2 regions of the Stenotrophomonas sp. CCNWLW162 genome follow, and region 2 is predicted to be linked to the other one. Evidence: riboswitches for the same ligand, from Rfam matches in the RefSeq annotation. Region 2 holds a riboswitch; the other holds the start of a gene.

Region 1 (7,337 bases), on a different contig from region 2:
TGTGGATTGAGGTCTTCGTACCTTCGCCGGTGGACGGAACGAGAACCGCTCCGTCCCCGGTCAGGTGGTTCCGCTATGATCGCCCGCACATCGCTACACGCGATGCGCCCGCCTCAAGCCAGCAGGAACCGTCGTGAACTCCCAGCCCGCACCGATCACCGCCCTCAACCACACGCTCGACAACGAGCCGCAGCAGATCACCGCGCCACTGACCCATTCGGCGGCGTTCCTGGTGCTGAAGGTGAAGGATGACGAGGCATCGATCGCAAAGGCGCGCGAGGTACTGGCCAGCACCGACGACCTGATCAAGAACACCGCCATCCGCGAGATCGAGCGCACCTTCACCTGCAACGTGGCCATTGGCCACCGCGTGTGGCAGCCGCTGGTGGGTACCACGCCGCCGCGTGAGCTGGCGCCGTTCCGCGAGATCAAGGGCACGACCCACACCGCGGTGTCCACGCCGGGCGACCTGCTGTACCACATCCGTGCGCGCACCATGGACCTGATCGTGGCGTTCGAGCGCAACCTGCTGATGGCGTTCGGTGATGCGGTGGAAACGGTTGATGACGTGGCCGGCTTCCGCTATTTCGATGGCCGCGACCTGCTCGATTTCGTCGATGGCACCGCCAACCCGGAAGGGCTGTCGCTGCCGGAAGCCACCATCGTGGGCGAGGAAGACCCGGAGCACGCCGGTGGCAGCTACGTGGTGGTGCAGAAGTACCTGCACAACCTCGATGCCTGGCGCGCACAGAAGACCGAAGCGCAGGAAGCGATCATCGGCCGCACCAAGCACGACAACATCGAGCTGGATGATGCGCCGGCCGATGCGCAGAAATCGCACAAGACGCTGTGCACCATCGAGGATGCCGACGGCGAGCACGAGATCCTGCGCGACAACATGCCCTTCGCGAACCCGGGCCGTGGCGAGTACGGCACCTACTTCATCGGCTACACGCGCCACCTGTGGGTGATCGAGAAGATGCTCGAGCGCATGTTCATCGGCAATCCCGCGCCGCTGCATGACCGCATCCTGGACTTCTCCACCGCCACCACCGGCGTGACCTTCTTCGCGCCGTCGCGCAAGGTGCTGGCCGACCTGGGCGACTGATAGCGCCAGGCCTGCGGTCTACGCGCTGGCCATTACCGCCCGCCATCTGCCTGTCATCTATCGCGCCGACCATCAGAGGTTGGATGGAAGCGCAGGAGGCTGGCGATGGTCATGGCAGGAAACAGGGCCGGCGTGCGCCGCTGGTGGCGGCCGTTGGCCGCGCTGTTCGGTGCGCTCGCACTTGGAAGTGCCAGCGTTTCCGCGCAGGAGGCTCCCGCACACTGGATGGCCTATGCCGCCGCCGTGGGCGGCCAGCTGCAGCAGCGCCTGCAGCAGGAGCAGGATCCGCGGGCGCAGCGCGTGCTGGAATGGATGCAGGCACACCCGGATACGCCGACGCCGTTGCCGGTGAGCGTGTGGATCGCGGCGGATGGCCGCATTTCGGAACTCGAATTCGGCAGCCTGGGCGACGCCCAGATCGACGCCGACCTGCGCGCGACATTGCAGTCCGCGCCGTTGCAGGCCGCCCCACCGGCTGACATGCGCCAGCCGCTGCGGCTGGGCCTGCTGCTTACCCAGTAGATCCACGCCATGCGTGGATGGGCCTGGTAGATGCCGACCTTGATCGGCAGGCGTGCGCCAACCAAGGTTGGCGACAACCGGTAAACCCCGGCCACGCACGGCGTGGCTCTACTGCGTTGCCACCTGCGGTTCACGCGCAGCTGCGCTCCATGCGCGCAGCCCGAACACGGCCAGGCCGAGGAAGAACACGTACAGCGCGGCGGTCACATGCAGCGACTTGAACAGGTACGCACCCACGTACACCACGTCCACCGCGATCCACACCCACCAGCAGGCCACGTGGCGGCGTGCCTGCCACCACTGGCCGACCAGGCTCAGCGCGGTCAGCATCGCGTCCAGCCACGGCAGCGCGGCATCGGTGAAGGTGTGCATGGCCGCACCCAGCGCCACGCCACCGCAGAGGCCGATGGCCAGGTCGCGCAGCAGCTTGTCGCGCGCCAGTGGCACGATGCGGACGCTGCCCTCGTCGGCGGCGTGCTGCCGCCAGTTGAGCCAGCCGTAGACCAGGAAGCCACCGAAGGCGACCTGCAGCAGGGTGTCCGAGTACAGCTTGGCCTCGGCGAACACCAGGCCATACAGCATCACCGACAGCAGGCCCACCGGCCACGCCACCAGCCGGCGCTTGGCCATCAGCCAGACGCCGAGGATGCTGCACAGCGCGGCGGCCCACTCCAGCATCAGGCCGCTCACAGCGCGAACGTCACCGACAGGCGGGCCTGTCGCGGTGCGCCGGGGAACAGGTAGTAGTCACCGCCGCTGCTGCCGGTATCGCGCCAGTAGAAGCGGTTGAACACGTTGTCCACCGACAGGTTCCAGGTCACCGCACGCTCGTGCAGGCGATGCTGGAAGCGCAGGCCGGCATCGAACACCGAGTAGTCCGGTGCGCGCACACCACCATCGGCGCGGGCGACATTGGCACCGGCATAGCGCCAGCCGCCGGTCACGTCCAGGCCCTGTACGAACGGCAGCGCATAGGCCACGTGCACGCTGGCGCGCACCTTCGGCACGTTCACCAGCTGATGGCCTTCATAGGCGGGCGTGCCGGTGTCGCGCGCGCGTGCCCGCAGCACGCTGGCGCTGGCCACGATCTGCAGCGCATCGGTCAGCTGGCCATTGGCGGTCAGCTCCAGGCCGGTGTGGGTCTGCTTGCCTTCCTCGACGAAGGTGTAGCCGACATCGCTGCCGTCCGGCTTGGCGTACTGGTACGGCTGCGAAATGCGGAACAGCGCCGCGCCCAGGGTCAGCGCCTCGACCGGCATGTACTTCACACCCACTTCCAGCTGCCGCGACTGCACCGATGGCAGGAAGGTATCGGCGTTGCTGGTCCAGAACGGCGCTTCCTGGCCCAGCGAGATGCCGCGCACATAGCTGGCATAGGCATTGAGCTGGTCGGTGGCCTTCCACACCACGGCGGTCTGCGGCAGGAAACGCGACAGGCGGCTGTGCCGCTGCGGGGTACCACGCTTGTCGTAGGCACGCTCGTCCAGGCGCACGAAGCGGCCGCCGGCCAGCCACTGCCAGTCATCACCGAAGCTCATCCGGTCCAGCGCGAAGAACGCGGTCTGGCGGCTGTCCAGGCGTCGTGCGGACGGCCCTGGCATCTTCGGCGACGGTTCGAACACCGGCACCTGCGCATCGTGGATGTTGCTGGTGCCCACGTACTCGTTGACGCTCGGGCGCTTGTCCACGGTGCGGCGGAAGTAGTCGGCACCGATGGTCAGCTCATGGCCGACGCTGCCGGTCTCGAAGCGGCCGCGCAGCTCGGCACGGGCCTGCTGGTTGCGGCGGGTGTCATCCGGGCTGCGGTAGTCGTAGACGTCGTAGTCGCCATTGGGCGCGAAGTAGTTGCCCGGCACACTGCCATCGGCGCACTGCGCGGCGTAGTAGCAACCGTAGGCGAAGGCGACGTTGTCATCGATGACCGAGCGGCTGTGGCCGACCGAGACGCGCGACTGCCAGGCATCGTTGAATTCGTAGGTATGCAGCGCGGTGATGTTGGTGCTGGCAATGTCGACCGGACGCTGCCACGGCTGGTAGCCCAGCAGGAATTCGCGATCCACGCCGTGTGGCAGCTCGCGCGCGCCCAGCAGCTGGTAGCCGGACACCGAGCGCTGAGAACTGGTCTGGTAGTTGGCATCCACTTCCAGCTTGCCGCGTTCGCCGATCAGCCAGTCGGCGGCCAGCGAATAGAAGTTGCGACGGCCATCGGCGTGCTCGACATAGGAATTGCTGGAGTCCCATGCGGCATTCAGACGCAGGCCGAAACGCGGAGTGATCCAGTGGCCGACATCGACGGCGACGTAGCGCGAGCCTTCCGAATCGGTGCCGAGCGTGGCGCTGCGCACTTCGGCCGGGCGCTTGCCGATGTAATTGATGATGCCGCCGGGCGCCATCACGCCTGCGGCCAAGCCGGCTTCACCCTTGAGGATCTCCACCGACTGCACGTTCTCCAGCGCAAGGCGCTGTTCGCCGGCGATGGACAGGCCGTTGAAGCGGTAGCCGGTGGCGGCGTCCAGCGCGAAACCGCGGATGGCGATGTTCTGGTAGTAGCCCACCGGCGCATACGCATCGCCCAGCGAGGCATCGTTGCTGGCCAGCTCGGACAGCGAACGCACCTGGCGGCGGTCGAGGTAGTCGCGCTCAAGCACGTTCACCGACGCCGGCGTGTCCTTCCAGGAACCACCACCAAAGGCGTTCACGCGCGAGGTATCGGCCTTCGGCTTGCCGGCCTGCACGCGCACCGCCGCCAGTTCGGTCGGCGAACGCTCGGCGCCGGTGGCAGCCGCATCGGGGGACGCCTCGGCTTCGCTGGCGTGCAGCGGCAGCGCGGCGCAAAGGGCGAGGGAGAGCAGGGTGGGGTGCAGGCAGCGGTTCATTCGGTTCGTCTTCGGACAACAAGGGAGACGAAGCGACGGCGCGCAGGTGCACCGGCCCATGACGGGGGTGTGGCTGCGGCTCAAAGCTCCCTACGCCGGTGCAAACCGGATCAGGTTCCAAGGGACTCTCTCAGCCTGGCAGATCCAGGCACCCCCGCTTCAGGTCACCATTTCACTACAAATGGTACGGATTTGCGAGCTGGTGCCCTTCAGGCAGCGGGGTCAGAGCCCTTTCCGCAGGAAAGGGCTCTGACCCCAACGGTGCGCCAACCGGGTCACGCCGCTGCGTGCAACGCCTGCAGCAGTGCCTGTCCCGGCGCGCTGTGGAACCACGCCGGATGCCCCAGCATGAACGGCTGCCACGCCACATCCGCGTTTGCGGTGGAGCCGGTGATGCCTTCGAAGTACTCCACTTCGGACAGTGCGAAGTCGAAATGCACCATCGGCAGCAGGTCGGCCAGCAGCTGCACGCGTGCTGCCGACAGTGGCTGTACCTCGCGGTAGCCGTCGAGCAACGCCAGTGCGATGTCGATGCGCACCGCCTCCAGGCCGCGCTCCAGTTCCAGCCAGGCCACCGCGTTGCGCTCGATCGCGGTGGCGAGGTCGAACAGTGCGCTGGTGGGCGAGGCCAGGCCGAAATCCAGCACGGTGCTGACCTGCCCATCGCGCCACAGCAGGTTGGAAACATGCCAGTCGTTGTGCGCCCACAGCCGCGGTTCGTCGCGCAGGCGCTGGGCCAGGCCGGCGTGCCACGGCAGCACGTCGCGGCGAAGCTGGGTTTCCCACGGAATGCGCGCGAGGTAGCGGGCCAGACCCGGTCGTGTGGGCAGTTCGGCTTTGATCGCGGCGATCGGATCGTCGGCGCGGATCAGGTCGTCGCGCGCCACCAGCAGATGGGTACTGCGTTGTGGCGCGTGATAGCTGGCGGCGGCACAGTGCAGCCGGGCCAGCATGCGGCCGGCTTCGCGGGCCTGCGCGACATCGGTCAGCAACGACCACGACACGGCATCGCGGTACAGGTCCTCGCCCACGCCCACGGCATGCAGCTCGAAGGTCCATTCGCCGTGCTCGACTGCGGTGCGGCCATCGGCTGCCGCAAGCACCTGCACCACCGGTACGCCGGCGGCAGCGAGATGGAGGATGAAGTGGTGTTCTTCTTCCAGGCAGGCGGCGCTGCGCACGCTGTGGTGGTGGCGCTTGATGAACACCGGTCCGCGCGTGCCATTGACGATGGCGGCGGCCGACAACGGCCGAGGACTGTGCCAGTGCGGCTGGCTGTCCGCATCCAGCTGCGGAAAGCGCTGGCGCAGCCACGCGAGGTCTGCGGTGCTGATCGGCGGCCAGTCGGCAGCGACCTCGTCGTTGTTGAGGCCCTGCACCCGGTGGGAAGAAGAAGTCATGCCGCAGCCCCAAGGGGGAAAATCACATCCAAGGCTGCGCATTCAACGCCATGGCCGCCCGCAACGCAAACGGGCGGGTCATCGACCCGCCCGTAGTCACATGGTCATCGGCGGTACCGCCGCGCCGGGTTACCAGCCGCGATGGCGGCCGCGGTCGTGGTAGTAGCGGTTGTCGTAGTAGCGCTCGCGCTGCCAGCGACGGTCGTCACCGCGGTCGTAGTAGCCGCTGCGGTAGTAGCCACGGTCGTAACGGCGATCGTAGCGGTCGTCGTAACGGCGATTGTCGTAGTAACGACGGTCGCGGCGGTCGGAGGTGGTCAGGTTGCCGATCGCGCCGCCGGCCACGGCACCGCCGACAGTGGCAGCGGGATCACCGTTGGAGAGCAGGTTACCGGCCACGCCACCGACCACGGCGCCGACCAGGGTGCGCTTGTCCTTCCTCGACATCGCGCTGGCATCGCTGACCACGGCCACACCGGCCACCAGTGCCAGAGCCATCGCCAGACCACGGAAGCTGAGTGCGGAAGTACTGAGCATGTTCGTTCTCCTGTGAGGTGCATGCCACGCTGGGCAGGGAGGGCGCGGGGCGCCCCGGCTGCCGTGATGTCCACGCTGGCGTTCCAACATTGCCGGAACATTGCCTGGTCCACCGTGCGGCTTGCGCATTCATCTAGCGGCAGGCGGCATGAAGCAAGGCTGAAAGCGGCCTCGGCCGCTCAGCTGGCAGAAAGGGAAAAGGCCACGCGGACGTGGCCCTCCCTTCTCTCCCAAGGCGCCGCGGGCTTAGACGCCCATCGCCTTCTGGGCCTGCCGGGCCTGCTCCTGCTGGGCATCCTGCTGCTGGTGCAGCACGTTCGGGGCGCCCTGGACGGCACCGCTGCTGAGTGCCAGGCTCTGCTCGCTGGCCGTACGGGTGTCCACCGCCGCGCGAATGGCGGCCGGGTCGCCGATGGTGCCCTGCACGGCGAACAAGCGCTCACCGTTCGGACTGGGTACCACCGAATCGATGCGCTGCAGGCCGGCGGCATGCGCCTCCTTGGTCAGTGCCGCGGCGGCGCTTTCCAGCGCACGCCGATCCTTGAAGGTGCCGGCCGGCATCAGCTCCAGGCCCTTGCTGGCCTGGATGAACAGCGGATTGCGCGGGTGCCGCTCGTCGTTCAGCAGCGGCCGCTCGCGAGCCTCCCTGATCGCCTCCAGGGTCTTCGCGCCGACGACGCCGTCAGCGACCAGGCCGTTGTCCTTCTGCAGCTGGCGCACCGCCGCGTCGGTGTTGCGGCCGAAGCGACCGTCTTCGACCAGCGGCTTGCCATCGGCCCCGACATAGCCGAGGTGGCCCAGCTGTTCCTGTACCTTGCGCACGCCCTCGCTGTGTGCGCCCTGCTTGTACAGTTCGGCGTGCGGCGTGGCAGCTGCCTTGTGCTCGGCCGCGGG
Region 2 (7,337 bases):
TTCCTTCATGCCCGACTCTGCGTACTCGCGCACGTCCTGGGTGATCTTCATCGAGCAGAAGTGCGGACCGCACATCGAGCAGAAGTGGGCCAGCTTGTGCGCGTCCTTGGGCAGCGTCTCGTCGTGGAATTCCTTGGCCTTCTCAGGATCCAGGCCAAGGTGGAACTGGTCTTCCCAGCGGAATTCGAAACGCGCCTTGCTCAACGCGTTGTCGCGCACCTGCGCGCCCGGATGGCCCTTGGCCAGATCGGCCGCATGCGCGGCGATGCGATAGGCCATGATGCCGTCGCGCACATCCTGGCGGTTGGGCAGGCCCAGATGCTCCTTCGGCGTCACGTAGCAGAGCATGGCGGTACCGAACCAGCCGATCATCGCCGCGCCGATCGCGCTGGTGATGTGGTCGTAGCCGGGTGCGATATCGGTGGTCAGCGGGCCCAGCGTATAGAACGGCGCTTCACCACACTCGCGCAGCTGCTTGTCCATGTTCTCCTTGATCAGCTGCATCGGCACATGGCCTGGGCCTTCGATCATGGTCTGCACGTCGTGCTTCCAGGCGATCTTCGTCAGTTCGCCCAGTGTCTCCAGCTCACCGAACTGCGCGGCGTCGTTGGCATCGGCGATGCAGCCCGGGCGCAGCCCATCACCCAGCGAGAAGGTCACATCGTAGGCCTTCATGATTTCGCAGATGTCTTCGAAGTGCGTGTAGAGGAAGTTCTCCTTGTGATGTGCCAGGCACCACTTGGCCATGATCGAACCGCCGCGGCTGACGATGCCGGTGACCCGCTTGGCAGTAAGCGGCACGTAGCGCAGCAGCACCCCGGCGTGGATGGTGAAGTAGTCCACGCCCTGCTCGGCCTGCTCGATCAGCGTGTCACGGAAGATCTCCCAGGTGAGTGCTTCGGCTCGGCCGTCGACCTTTTCCAGCGCCTGGTAGATCGGCACCGTGCCGATCGCCACCGGCGAATTGCGGATGATCCACTCGCGGGTTTCGTGGATGTGCTTGCCGGTGGACAGGTCCATCACTGTGTCACCACCCCAGCGGATCGCCCACACCAGCTTCTCCACTTCCTCGGCGATGCCCGAGGACACCGCGCTGTTGCCGATGTTGGCGTTGATCTTGGTCAGGAAGTTGCGGCCGATGATCATCGGCTCGCTTTCCGGGTGGTTTATGTTGTTGGGCAGCACAGCGCGGCCGCGTGCGATCTCATCGCGCACGAACTCCGGGGTGATGATCTTCTGGATCGAGGCACCAAACGCTTCGCCCGGGTGCTGCTGCAGCAGGCCGGCATCGCGGATCGCGTCCAGCCGCTGGTTTTCGCGGATGGCGACGAACTCCATCTCCGGCGTGATGATGCCGCGGCGCGCGTAGTGCATCTGGGTGACGTTGGCACCTGCGCGCGCACGGCGTGGCAGGCTGCGCGCGGGGAAGCGCACCGCATCAAGCTTCGGGTCATGCTCGCGGTCGCGGCCGAACGACGAGCTCAGGCCGTCGAGCTGCTCGGTATCACCACGTTCCTCCACCCAACCGCGCCGCAGCGCCGGCAGACCGGCCGACAGATCGATGCGCACCTCCGGATCGGTGTACGGGCCCGACGTGTCATAGACGGTGACCGGTGCATTTTCTTCGCCACCGAACAGCGTCGGCGTGCGGGTCAGCGCGATCTCGCGCATCGGCACCAGCAGGTCCGGGCGCGAGCCGGGCACGTGAATCTTGCGCGAACCGGGAATCGGCCGGGTCACGGATTCGGAGAGTTGCTGGGCCTGTTGCTGCAGGGCGGAGAGCTGTGCGTTCATCGGGCATCGTCCAGAAAGGTCAGGGACGAAGCGGCGGCGCACTGCTGCCGCGCGCGGACGGTCCTTGGGCGGAGTCCGGGCACGGCTGCACTGCAAAGCTTCCCTACGCCGGTATGAGCCGGATCAGGTTCCAAGGGACTGTCTCAACCGTGGCCACCAGGCCGCGGTACCCCCGCTTCTTGGCATGCATTAGAGCATAGAAACCACTGCATCTCCTGGCGATTCATCCACGCATGGCGTGGCGCTGCTCCATCGGCATTAACAGAACCGTGACATCGCATTCAGTAACGTGCACGCGCATCGTGCCGCTGCAGCCGGTGTTTCCGTTGCCGTCTTCGCGGCCCCTGCCCGGCTCGTGCTGCATGCCGCCGGCCCCCTCGCAGCAAGCTCTGCTCGCTCCCCTCAATCCCTTGATCGGAGAAGCTCCTTCATGGTGTTTCGCGTTTCCATCGCGCTGGTTCTACTGCTGGTGCTGCTTGCCGGTGTTGCACCGGGGCCCTTCAATACCGTGGTGCAATCGGCGCTGGCCGATGTCATCCGCAGCGTCGGCTGGCTGTACCTGCTGGTCGTATTCCTTGCGCTGACGTTCCTCATGTACCTGGCCTTCGGTCGCTTCGGCAACCTGCGAATCGGTGGCGAGGACGCCGAGCCCGAATTCTCCCGCGCCAGCTGGATGTCGATGCTGTTTGCTGCCGGCATGGGCATCGGCCTGGTGTTCTGGGGTGCGGCCGAACCCATCTCGCATTTCAGCAAGCCCCCTGAAGGCCTCGCTCCCGAGAGCATGGACGCGGCGCGTGCGTCGATGCGCTACGTGTTCTTCCATTGGGGGCTGCACCCGTGGGCGATCTACGCCCTTATCGGCCTGGCGATGGCCTGGTTCCAGTTCAACCGCAACGGTCGCGGCCAGGTCAGCGACATGCTGCAGCCGATCATCGGTCGCCACCACCGCGGCTGGATCGGCAGCGTGGTCAACATCTCTGCGGTCGTGGCCACCGCGGTCGGCGTGGCCACCGCGCTGGGCTTCGGCACTGTGCAGATCGCCGCGGGCGTGCAGCGCGTGTTCGGCCTGCATGCGGGCATTCCTCTGCAGCTGAGCATCATCGCAGTCGCATTCGTGCTGTACATGGCGTCCACCCTCAGCGGCGTCGGCCGTGGCATGAAGTGGCTGTCCAACTTCAACCTGGCGCTGGCAGTGGTCCTGCTGACACTGGTGCTGGTGTTGGGCCCGACCGGTGCGATCTTCAACACCTTCACCACCACACTGGGCTCCTACCTGAACCAGCTGGTGACGATGAGCCTGCGCATGTCGCCGTTCTCGTCCAGCACCTGGGTCGCGGACTGGACGATCTTCTACTGGGCGTGGTGGATTTCCTGGGCACCGTTCGTCGGTTCGTTCATTGCGCGCATCTCGCGCGGGCGCAGCGTTCGCGAGTTCGTCATCGGCGTGGTATTGGCGCCGACACTGCTGGGCTTTTTCTGGTTCTCGGTATTCGGCGGCACCGCGATCTGGATGCAGATCTTCGGCCAGGCCGACCTGGTGCAGGCGCTGGGCAGCGGATACGAAACGGTGTTGTTCACCATGTTCGACAGCATGTCGCTGCCGCTGCTGCTGTCGTGCATTGCGCTGGTGCTGCTGATGATCTTCTTCGTGACCTCGGCCGATTCGGCGGTACTGGTGCTGGCCAGCATGTCCACCGACGATGCCGGCGAGCCACTGCGGAAGCACAAGGTAGCGTGGGGCGTGGGCATTGCATTGATCGCCGGTGCGTTGCTGCTGGCGGGCGGGCTGGAGGCACTGCAGGGCATGATCACGATTGCGGCGTTGCCATTCGCGCTGCTGATGGTGCTGGTGATGGTGTCGCTGTACCGGGTACTGGACCAGGAGTACACGCGCGAGCGGCGGCAGGCGCAGCGCCAGCGGCACATGATCGATGCGTGGATCGCACGCGAGATGGCGGCGCAGGAGGAAACCCAGGCGGAGGCCGCGCGCGCGCACGATCAGGATTGAGGGGGTTTCGCAGCCTGCGGCTGCACCGCTTTTTTCAAGCACGGCAACGGCAAAAGCGGCTCTGGGATGCTAAGGGTTTGGCGGGGAGGGGGCCGATGGCGGGACACGCCGCAAGTACGTCCCTGTAGGCTCGGCCACGGCATCCATGCCGTGGACGGTCCCGCCATCGGCCCCCTCCCCGCCTCCGACAATTTCCCGGTGACGGCAGTAGATCCACGCCATGCGTGGATGAAGGTGTATCGGAAAACAAGAAGGGGTCGGATCCGTTTTCCTACGGAAAACGGATCCGACCCCAACCGTCAGCACGTGGCTGTTGCCGCCTTTGCTTTTGATCTTCTTCTTTCTCTTCCTGCGGTGGCGGCCGCAGGAAACTGTCAGAGGTCGGGTGGGTGGGCTGGGCGGGGGTGTCAGCCGCATGGATGCGGCTGCCAAGCCTACAAGGACGTACTTGCGGCGTCCCCCGACCAGCCCACCCGCCCGACCCAACAAGCGATCCCGCTTCTGAACCCTCCGCAGAGGGGGCTCAGCCCGGTGGCCGGGAAACCTCAATACCCCGCCGCCTGCCCATCCTTTCGACTCTCCGACGCACCGTAATACACCCCGGTCTCGGGATCGCGCATGATCGCCTGGTACCCGCCATACGGACCATCGGCGAACACGATGCGATGCCCCTTGCGCATCAACGCACGCACCGTCTCGTACGGGAAGCCGGTTTCAAGATTCACTTCGCCACCATCGCTCATTGCCGTGGCCTGTCCGGTCGGTTCGGTCGAGCCTTCATGCTGGATGCGCGGCGCATCGCCGGCTTCCTGCAGGTTCATCCCGAAGTCCACCAGGTTCATCACGATCTGTGCGTGGCCTTGCGGCTGCATCGCGCCCCCCATCACGCCGAAGCTCGCGTACGGCTTGCCGCCCTTGGTGATGAAGGCCGGAATGATGGTCTGGAACGGGCGCTTGCCCGGCGCGTAGCCGTTGGGATGATTTTTCTGCAGCACGAACATCTCGCCACGGTCCTGCAGGATGAAGCCCAGCCCCGGCGGCGCCATGCCGCTGCCCATGCCGCGATAATTGGACTGGATCAACGACACCATCATGCCGTCGGCATCGGCCACGGTCATGTAGATGGTGTCGCCCTGCTCCAACTGCTTCGGCGTGCCCGGCTGCACTTCCTTCAACGCCTTGTCCATCGAGATCAGCGCGCGGCGCTGCGCGGCGTACTCCTTGGAAATCAGCTTCTGCACCGGTGCCGGCTGGAACGCCATGTCGGCGTAGAAACGCGCGCGGTCGGCGAAGGCCAGCTTCTTCGCTTCAACGAACAGGTGCACATGCTCCGGTGAACCAAACGGAATCTTCGAGAAGTCGTAGCCTTCCAGCACATTGAGGATCTGCAACGCGGCGATGCCCTGGCTGTTCGGCGGCAGTTCCCACACGTCGTAGCCACGGTAGTTGCTGCTGACCGGCTCGACCCACTCGCCATGATGGTCGGCCATGTCCTGGTAGCTCAGGTAGCCGCCGTTCTTCTTGAAGTAGTCACCGATGGTGTGGGCGATGTCGCCCTTGTAGAAGGCATCACGGCCGCCGTCGGCGATCTTCTGCAGGGTGTCGGCAAGGTTCGGGTTCTTCCACATCTCGCCCTTGCGCGGGGCGTGGCCGTTGATCGTGAACTGTTCCTTGAAGCCCGGGTACTGCGACAGCTTGGGCACCGAGCGGTCCCAGTAGTAGGCGATCACTTCAGCCACCGGGTGACCGTCGCGGGCGTAGCGGATGGCCGGTGCCAGGTTGTCGGCCATCGGCTTGCGGCCGAAGCGGTCGTGCAGTGCGAACCAGCCGTCGACAGCGCCCGGTACCGACACCGGCAGTGGACCGGTGGCCGGGATGTCCTTCAGGCCACGGCGCTGGAACTCGGCCAGGGTGAGCGACTTCGGCGAGCGGCCCGAGCCGTTGTAGCCGTACAGCTTCTGCGTCTTCGGGTCCCAGACGATGGCGAACAGGTCGCCGCCGATGCCGTTGCCGGTCGGCTCCATCAGGCCAAGGGCGGCGTTGGCGGCGATCGCGGCATCCACCGCCGAGCCGCCCCCTTTCATCACGTCCAGCGCGATCTGGGTGGCCAGCGGCTGCGAAGTGGCCGCCATCGCGTGCGGGGCGATCACCTCCGATCGGGTGGCGAAGGTATGACCGGTAATGCGGTCAGCGGCAAAGGACAGCGCGGGTACGGCAGCCAGCACGGCGGCGGCGAGCAGGGAACGGGCAAGGCGTCGGGACACGGTCGGGTTCCGATGGAAGGGTGGTTCCCCGATCTTCGCCGCTGCGGCCTTCACGTGGTATCGGGCAGAGGTCATGGACGTTGATTCTGGGGTGGGTGCTGGCCTGGGTCCGCACTGTTCCCGACTTCTGTGAATCCGGTGCGGACCAAGGTCCGCACCCACCAAGGTGAAAATCCGCCGGAATCCGCGCAAAAAACCCGCTGAAAGGAGTGAATTTGGGTTCACCGAAACACTTTCATCGGCAACCATCCTTGTGCTGCAAGCGATTGAACTGGATGCAGCGGCAACCGATGGAAATTCCATCGCAAGGGTTGACATCGCCGAAACGGCTGTGTTTCTCTCGATCACATGTTGCATCACAACACGCCACCGCGAACCCACATCGAAGCCGCCGACACCGGCGCCGCCTCGCTGCGTTCGATTCTTGTGCTCGTACTTATTACCCAACCAACAGGTGCGGGACGAGCCAGCGTGTAAGCAACAAACACACCGGAACTCTTCAAAAACCCGCACCCGTCCAGGTGCGGGTTTTTTCATTTCAGGACCTGGTTTCAGACGCAACCACCATGAACAACGCCACCTTCAAAACCAGGACCAGCACCACCGCGACACCTCGTGGTGGCTGTGCCTGTGCGATGCATGGTGCCTCCCCCACCGCTTTCCCCTGACCGGCCGGTACGTCACTACGACGACCGGCCGTTCTTTTTTCTTCCCACCGCAAGGAACCTCCCCCATGAGCACCAACGACCTGCCCCAGACCAAGATCGCTGTCATCGGCTACGGCAGCCAGGGCCGCGCGCACGCGCTGAACCTGCGTGAATCCGGCTTCGATGTGGTGGTAGGCCTGCGTCCGGGCGGCCCCACCGAGGTCAAGGCACAGGCCGACGGCTTCACCGTGAAAGCACCGGCCGATGCGGTGAAGGATGCCGACCTGGTCGCCGTGCTGACCCCGGACATGGTGCAGAAGAAACTGTACGACGACGTGCTGGCGCCGAACATGAAACAGGGGGCCGTGCTGCTGTTCGCGCATGGCCTGAACGTGCACTTCGACATGATCAAGCCGCGCGAGGATCTGGACGTGGTGCTGGTCGCACCCAAGGGCCCCGGCGCGCTGGTGCGCCGCGAGTACGAAATCGGTCGCGGTGTGCCATGCATCTGGGCGGTTTACCAGGACAAGAGCGGCAAGGCCGCCGAGTACGCCCTGGCCTATGCCGCCGGCCTGGGCGGCGCCCGCGCCAACCTGATCCAGACCACCTTCAAGGAAGAAACCG

What was found. Region 2 has a riboswitch for thiamine pyrophosphate ahead of thiC (phosphomethylpyrimidine synthase ThiC). Riboswitches for the same ligand answer to the same signal wherever they lie in the genome.
Region 1: another riboswitch for thiamine pyrophosphate. It lies ahead of V9K93_RS17630 (TonB-dependent siderophore receptor); the one in region 2 lies ahead of thiC (phosphomethylpyrimidine synthase ThiC).

What each region holds. Positions count from the first base shown of each region.
Region 1 covers NZ_JBBCBL010000007.1:120,511-127,847, reverse strand. Annotated here, with positions in the region: gene V9K93_RS17650 (VOC family protein) at 1-10, shown strand, start outside; gene V9K93_RS17645 (Dyp-type peroxidase) at 134-1,108, shown strand; gene V9K93_RS17640 (hypothetical protein) at 1,214-1,630, shown strand; gene pnuC (nicotinamide riboside transporter PnuC) at 1,739-2,308, opposite strand; gene V9K93_RS17630 (TonB-dependent siderophore receptor) at 2,317-4,506, opposite strand; TPP riboswitch at 4,577-4,672, opposite strand; gene V9K93_RS17625 (phosphotransferase enzyme family protein) at 4,782-5,906, opposite strand; gene V9K93_RS17620 (glycine zipper 2TM domain-containing protein) at 6,036-6,443, opposite strand; gene V9K93_RS17615 (XVIPCD domain-containing protein) at 6,690-7,337, opposite strand, start outside.
Region 2 covers NZ_JBBCBL010000002.1:46,105-53,441, forward strand. Annotated here, with positions in the region: gene thiC (phosphomethylpyrimidine synthase ThiC) at 1-1,794, opposite strand, end outside; TPP riboswitch at 1,877-1,978, opposite strand; gene V9K93_RS05300 (BCCT family transporter) at 2,225-3,802, shown strand; gene ggt (gamma-glutamyltransferase) at 4,348-6,066, opposite strand; gene ilvC (ketol-acid reductoisomerase) at 6,800-7,337, shown strand, end outside.